3 regions of the Streptomyces sp. NBC_00045 genome follow, and region 1 is predicted to be linked to each of the others. Evidence: riboswitches for the same ligand, from Rfam matches in the RefSeq annotation. Region 1 holds a riboswitch; each other region holds the start of a gene.

The links. Region 1 has a riboswitch for thiamine pyrophosphate ahead of OHA65_RS27150 (thiamine ABC transporter substrate-binding protein). Riboswitches for the same ligand answer to the same signal wherever they lie in the genome.
Region 2: linked by a shared signal. The riboswitch ahead of thiO (glycine oxidase ThiO) and the one ahead of OHA65_RS27150 (thiamine ABC transporter substrate-binding protein) in region 1 are both predicted to bind thiamine pyrophosphate.
Region 3: linked by a shared signal. The riboswitch ahead of thiC (phosphomethylpyrimidine synthase ThiC) and the one ahead of OHA65_RS27150 (thiamine ABC transporter substrate-binding protein) in region 1 are both predicted to bind thiamine pyrophosphate.

The regions. Positions count from the first base shown of each region.
Region 1 covers NZ_CP108271.1:5,753,642-5,755,900, forward strand. The annotation lists gene rlmN (23S rRNA (adenine(2503)-C(2))-methyltransferase RlmN) at 1-642, shown strand, start outside; TPP riboswitch at 663-773, shown strand; gene OHA65_RS27150 (thiamine ABC transporter substrate-binding protein) at 865-1,962, shown strand; gene OHA65_RS27155 (iron ABC transporter permease) at 2,022-2,259, shown strand, end outside.
Region 2 covers NZ_CP108271.1:2,426,313-2,428,571, reverse strand. The annotation lists gene thiO (glycine oxidase ThiO) at 1-976, opposite strand, end outside; TPP riboswitch at 974-1,086, opposite strand; gene OHA65_RS11445 (FAD-dependent oxidoreductase) at 1,180-2,259, shown strand, end outside.
Region 3 covers NZ_CP108271.1:4,069,960-4,072,218, reverse strand. The annotation lists gene OHA65_RS19025 (YibE/F family protein) at 1-1,123, opposite strand, end outside; TPP riboswitch at 1,196-1,341, shown strand; gene thiC (phosphomethylpyrimidine synthase ThiC) at 1,336-2,259, shown strand, end outside.

The DNA of each region.
Region 1 (2,259 bases):
ATCGTCGACGGCATGCGCGCGCTGCGCGACGGCGAGGTCCCCGGCGGGCCGGCCCGTCTGTCGAACATCGTCTTCATGGGCATGGGCGAGCCCCTCGCCAACTACAAGCGGGTCGTCGGCGCCATCCGCCGCCTCACCGACCCCGAGCCCGACGGCCTGGGTCTGTCGCAGCGCGGCATCACCGTCTCCACCGTCGGCCTGGTCCCGGCGATGCTGCGGTTCGCCGACGAGGGCTTCAAGTGCCGCCTCGCGGTCTCGCTGCACGCGCCCGACGACGAGCTGCGCGACACCCTCGTCCCGGTGAACACGCGCTGGAACGTCCGCGAGGTCCTCGATGCGGCGTGGGAGTACGCCGAGAAGTCCGGCCGGCGGATCTCCATCGAGTACGCCCTGATCCGCGACATCAACGACCAGGCCTGGCGCGGCGACCTCCTGGGCCGGCTGCTCAAGGGCAAGCGCGTCCACGTCAACCTGATCCCGTTGAACCCGACGCCGGGCTCGAAATGGACCGCGTCGCGCCCCGAGGACGAGAAGGCCTTCGTGGAGGCCATCGCCCGCCACGGCGTGCCGGTGACCGTCCGTGACACCCGTGGCCAGGAGATCGACGGTGCCTGCGGTCAGCTCGCCGCGAGCGAGCGGTAGGCTGGCAGGCGTACATCTGCATATTCCGACAGGGGAGCGCCACAGCGCTGAGAGTGCGGCAACCGTCAGGCCGCAGACCCTCTGAACCTCGCCCAGGTCATTCTGGGTAGGAAGTTCGGTCACCACCTCAAGCTGTTGCGCCCTGCCCGGGCGTCCCGCTCCCTTTTCGAGCGCCCGGGCAGGGCCGCGTCTTCTCCTGGTCAACCCAGGAGGAATGTCTACGTGAGCACCACCAAGAAGATCGCGGGTGCGGCGCTGGCCGCCGCCCTCGGCGTGAGCACGCTCGCCGCGTGCGGCGGCGGTAAGAAGGACGAGGGTTCCGCCGCGAGCGGATCCCCGAAGTCCAAGACCGTCACGCTCGTCTCCCACGACTCCTTCAACGTGACCGACACGGTCCTCAAGGAGTTCGAGCAGCAGAGCGGCTACACCGTGAAGGTCCTGAAGTCCGGGGACGCGGGCGCCGCCCTCAACCAGGAGATCCTCACGAAGGGCTCCCCGCGCGGCGACGTCTTCTTCGGCGTGGACAACACGCTCCTCTCGCGCGCCCTCGACAACGGCATCTTCACGCCGTACGAGTCCAAGGGCCTGGCCGACGTGAAGCCCGAGTTCGTTCTCGACAAGGAGCACCGGGTCACCCCGATCGACTCCGGCGACATCTGCGTCAACTACGACAAGGCGTACTTCGCCGACAAGAAGCTCGCCCCGCCGCAGACGCTGGACGACCTGGTCAAGCCGGAGTACAAGAACCTTCTGGTCACCGAGAACGCGGCGACCTCCTCGCCGGGCCTCGGCTTCCTCCTCGCCTCCGTCGGCAAGTACGGCGAGGACGGCTGGAAGGACTACTGGACCAAGCTCAAGGCCAACGGCGTCGAGGTCGTCGACGGCTGGGAGCAGGCCTACAACCAGCGCTTCTCGGGCTCCGCGGGCGGCAAGAAGGCCAAGGGCGACCGCCCGCTGGTCGTCTCCTACGCCTCCAGCCCGCCGGCCGAGGTCCTGTACGGCGAGCCGCAGCCGGCGGAGGCCCCCACGGGCGTCGCCACCGGCACCTGTTTCCGCCAGGTCGAGTTCGCGGGCCTGCTCAAGGGCGCGAAGAACGAGGAGGGCGGCAAGGCGCTCATCGACTTCCTGGTGAGCAAGAAGTTCCAGGAGGACATGCCGCTCCAGATGTTCGTGAATCCGGTGACCAAGGACGCGAAGCTGCCGGAGCTGTTCACGAAGCACGGCGTGGTCGTGGAGAAGCCGGAGACGGTCGCTCCGGAGACCATCGCCAAGAACCGTGAGCAGTGGGTCAAGGCATGGTCCTCGCTCGTCGTGAAGTAGGACGCGAGAGCACTCCCGTGAAGGAGGGCGTGCGCGCCACGGCCGTCAGGCTCGCCCTGATGGCCGTGCCGCTCGCCTTCTTCGCGCTGTTCTTCGCCTACCCCGTCGCCGCGATCGTCGGCCGCGGGATCAAGACCGACGAGGGATGGCAGTTCGGCCGGATCGGCGAGGTGCTGACCCGGCCGGACATCGCCGACGTGCTCTGGTTCACCACCTGGCAGGCGTGCGCGTCCACGGCGCTCACGCTCCTGATCGCACTCCCCGGCGCGTACGTCTTCGCGCGCTTCGAGTTCCCCG
Region 2 (2,259 bases), 3.3 Mb from region 1:
CGGCCCGGGTCTCGGTCAGTGGAAGCTCGGTGATGCCGGGTACCAACTCATGTGCATCGCGCAGGAGTTCGTACACGCCGCCGGCGGTGACCGTGGTGTCCCAGCCGAGTTCCTCGCTGGTGGCTCCGATGACGAGCTCGCCGTTCTCGCGCGGCACCAGGTACACGTGGCTGCCGCGGACGACCGCCCGCACCGTCCGGGAGAGGAACGGGGCGTACGGCGCCGGTACCGCGAGCCGCAGCACCTGGCCCTTCACCGGCCGTACGGGGGGCAGCACCTGCGGCGGTACGCCGGCGAGGCGGCCGCTGAGCGAGCCTGCGGCCAGGACCAGCTGGTCCGCGCGCAGCTCCGTACCGTCGTCGAGCAGTGCGCCGACGGCCCGGTCGGCGGTGGTGAGCAGCCGCTCCGCGCCCGCCCGGCGGATCTCCACGCCGGCGCCCTCGCAGGCGGTCAGCAGCGCGGCCGCCAGCCGGCGCGGATCGACCTGGTGGTCGCCGTCCACGCGCAGGCCGCCGCGTACGCCCGGGGCCAGCATCGGCTCCAGGCGGCGGCACTCGCGGCCGGTGAGCCACTCTGACTCCAGGCCGCAGCGGCGCTGGAGGGCGTGCAGTTCGCGCAGGTGGAGCCGGTCGTCGGCGTCGAGGGCGACGGCGAGCGTGCCACAGGCGCGGTAGCCGATGTCCATCCCGCCGGACGCCTCGGCAAGCTCTGCGGCGAACTCCGGGTAGCGGGCGGCGGAGGCGAGGTTGAGGCCCAGCAGGGTCTCCTCGCCGTAGTGCAGTTCGGTGACGGCTGCGAGCATGCCAGCCGCGACCTGCGCGGCGCCGCCGCCGGGCGCCGGGTCGGCGAGCACGGTCCGCAGCCCGCTCCGGGCCGCCCGCCAGGCGGTGACCAGGCCGATGATCCCGCCCCCGATGACGAGGACGTCGGATCCCGCGGCGGATCCCGCGGCGGTTCCCTTCCGAGATGAGTGCATGGGCGTCCAGCCCCTCCCTTCGCCGGCATGACCCGGATCAGGTTCGTACGGTCGGAGGCCGCTCAGCCTCCCTCTCAGCCCGGTGCGCCCGGACTCCCGCGATAGGTACGACCGCCAGCCTAACCCCGGCGACGGGGCCGGGTAAGGCTGCCTCCCCGGGTCCACTGTTACTGACTGTGCGTCAGATCGCTAGGCTGGGCGGTGTGAGCGAGCAGACGGAACAGACTCAGAGCGGTGTCGTCATCGTCGGCGCCGGAATGGCCGGGGTGCAGACCGCGGTCGCCCTTCGGGAGCAGGGCTGGAGCGGCCCCGTGACCCTGCTGGGAGCCGAGCCCCACCAACCCTACGACCGGCCCCCGCTGTCCAAGGCGGTACTGCTCGGCAAGGCCGAGGACTCCGCCTTCGACGTGGACTTCGAGGGGCTCGGGATCGAGCTCCGGCTCGGTGTGGAGGTCACCGGGCTGCGGGCCGCCGAGCGCGAGCTGGACACCGAGGCGGGGCCGGTCCCGTACGGGGTGCTCGTCCTGGCGACCGGCGCCGAACCGCTGACCCTGCCCGGGTCCGAGGGCGTCCAGGGCGTGCACCTGTTGCGCACCCTGGACGACGCGGCCCGGCTGCGCCCGGTGCTGGCCGCGGCGCCGGCGACCGTGGTGGTCGGGGCCGGCTGGATCGGCGCCGAGTTCGCCACCGCCGCGCGCGAGGCGGGCTGTGCGGTGACCGTGGTCGAGGCGGCGGACCGGGTGCTGGCCGGGGCGCTGCCGGCGGAGGTCGCGGCACCCATGACCCGCTGGTACGAGGAGGCGGGGGCCGCCCTGCTGACCGGCGCCAAGGTGGCCTCGGTGGAGTCCGGGCGGGTCCTGCTCGCGGACGGGCGGGAGCTGCCGGCGGGCGCGGTGGTCGTGGGCATCGGCGCCCGGCCCGCCACCCGGTGGCTGGAGGGCTCGGGGATCGAGCTCGGGCCGGACGGCTCGGTCACGGCGGACGCCTACCTGCAGACCTCCCTGCCCGGGGTGTACGCGGTCGGCGACTGCGCGTCGTTCCCCTCGGCGCGCTACGGGGCGCGGCTGCTGGTGCACCACTGGGACAACGCCCTGCAGGGGCCGCGCGTGGTCGCGGCGAACATCCTGGCGGGGGCTCCGGCCCAGGTCTACGACCCGGTGCCGTACTTCTGGTCGGAGCAGTTCGGGCGCTTCGTGCAGTATGCGGGGCACCACGCGGGAGCGGACGAGCTGATGTGGCGCGGGGACCCCGCCGAGGCGACCTGGTCGGTGTGCTGGCTGCGG
Region 3 (2,259 bases), 1.7 Mb from region 1:
TGTGGTCGCGGCCGATGCGGATGGCCGCTCGGTAGAGGGCACGGGGCCCCATCGAGGAGTCGGCCTGGTGGAGTTCCCAGACCGCGGAGGTCTGGGTGACCGTCACGTCGTCGAGCACGCCCAGCGATCCGATGATCACACCTGCAAGCAGCAGACCGCTCATGTCGATGTCCGGGTACAGCCCGTGGATCAGACCGGTGTTGTCGTCGGTGTTGCCGCTGAGGAACGCCCAGTCGACGAACACCGTTCCCAGCAGTCCGATCAGCAGCAGCGAGACGAGGGTCCCCAGGACGGCGACGGACGTGCGGGCGCTCAGGCCGTGGCACATGTAGAGCGCGATGAGCATGATGGCGCTGGCGCCGATGACCGCGACGACCAGCGGGTTGGAGCCCTGCAGGATCGCCGGGAGGATGAAGAGGGTCAGCACGCCGAAGCTGACGGCCAGCGCGATCAGCGCGAACAGGCCCCGCATCCGGCCGACGACGACCACCGCCACCGCGAAGATGCCGGCCAGCACCGCCAGGGGCAGTTTGCGGTTCACGTCGACCACGGAGTACTGGAGATCGCGGGGCGCGTCCGGCGCGTACGCGACGACCACCTCCTGGCCGTCCTCCAACTGCCGCGGCGCGCCGGGTTGGACGATCTCGAAGAAGGTGCGGCCCTTGTCGGGTCCGGTGCCGACCTCGACGGTGGCCTTCTTGCACTCGCCGGTCTGCGCTGCCCGGGCCTCGCGGCCCTCCGGGGTGGTGGGGTTGCTCGTGGCCGGAACCTGCGAGGCGTTCACCGATTTGCAGTCGACCTGTTCGAGCGCGACCACCCGGCCCTGTTGGGTCTGCCGGTCGAAGCCCACTCCGGAGCGCTCGTGGGCGGGGGCACCGCCCGGCCACAGCACCACCAGGCCGACGAAGACGGCGGCGGCGAAGGGGATCAGTACCGCTGCGATGACCTTGCGCAGGTGCTTCGAGACCGGAGCCGCCGGCCCGTGGCCATGGGAATGCCCGTGGGAATGCGCTTGGGCGGGACCGTGGTCATGCCCTTGGTCATGCCCGTGGCCCGCGTCTGCGTGGCCGGAGTGACCCGTGGGCTGAGTGGGTGCGGTGGGGGGCTGCGGCGATGACGTCACCAGCCGATCATCGCAAGAGTTGAGGGGGCCCACTGTTCAGCACGCCACAAGTGACGCTAGCGTGGGGTCACCTTTGCACAACGCGGGAGCTCGGAGCACCGGGCTGAGAGGGCGCTGATCACCGTACGCGCAGCACACATGCGTACGGGAAGAGGCTGCGTCGACCGCCGAACCTGTTACCGGGTAATGCCGGCGTAGGGAGATCAGGTCTCATGACCATTCAGGACGCACGCACGCCTGCCGTCAGCCAGGACGCCGACGGCCAGACCGAGCGCCAGCCGGGCTGGCACAAGGGCTACGTGGCGGGTTCCCGCCCCGACATCCGGGTGCCGGTCCGCCAGGTCCACCTCACCAACGGCAAGGACGTGACGCTCTACGACACGTCCGGGCCGTACACCGACCCCCAGATCGAGACCGATGTGCGGCGCGGACTGGCGCCGCTGCGCGAGAACTGGATCATCGGCCGAGGCGACACCGAGGAGTACGCGGGCCGCCCCGTGCGTCCCGAGGACGACGGCATCAAGCACACCTCGCCGCGCGGTGGCCTCAAGAACCTCGACGCGGTCTTCCCGGGCCGCCCCCGCCAGCCCCGCCGCGGCCGCGGCGGCGCAGCGGTCACTCAGCTCGCGTACGCCCGCCGTGGTGAGATCACCCCGGAGATGGAGTACGTCGCGATCCGCGAGAACGTCTCCCCCGAGGTCGTCCGCGAGGAGATCGCCGCAGGTCGCGCGGTTCTTCCCGCCAACGTGAACCACCCGGAGATCGAGCCGATGATCATCGGCAAGCGGTTCCTGGTCAAGGTCAACGCCAACATCGGCAACTCCGCTGTCACCTCTTCCATCGAGGAGGAGGTCGACAAGATGACCTGGGCGACCAAGTGGGGCGCCGACACGGTCATGGACCTCTCGACGGGCCGCAACATCCACACCACCCGCGAGTGGGTGCTGCGCAACTCTCCCGTACCGATCGGCACCGTGCCGCTCTACCAGGCGCTGGAGAAGGTCGACGGCCGCGCCGAGGACCTGACCTGGGAGATCTACAAGGACACGGTCATCGAGCAGGCCGAGCAGGGCGTCGACTACATGACGGTCCACGCCGGCGTGCTGCTGCCTTACGTCCCGCTGACCGCCCGCCGC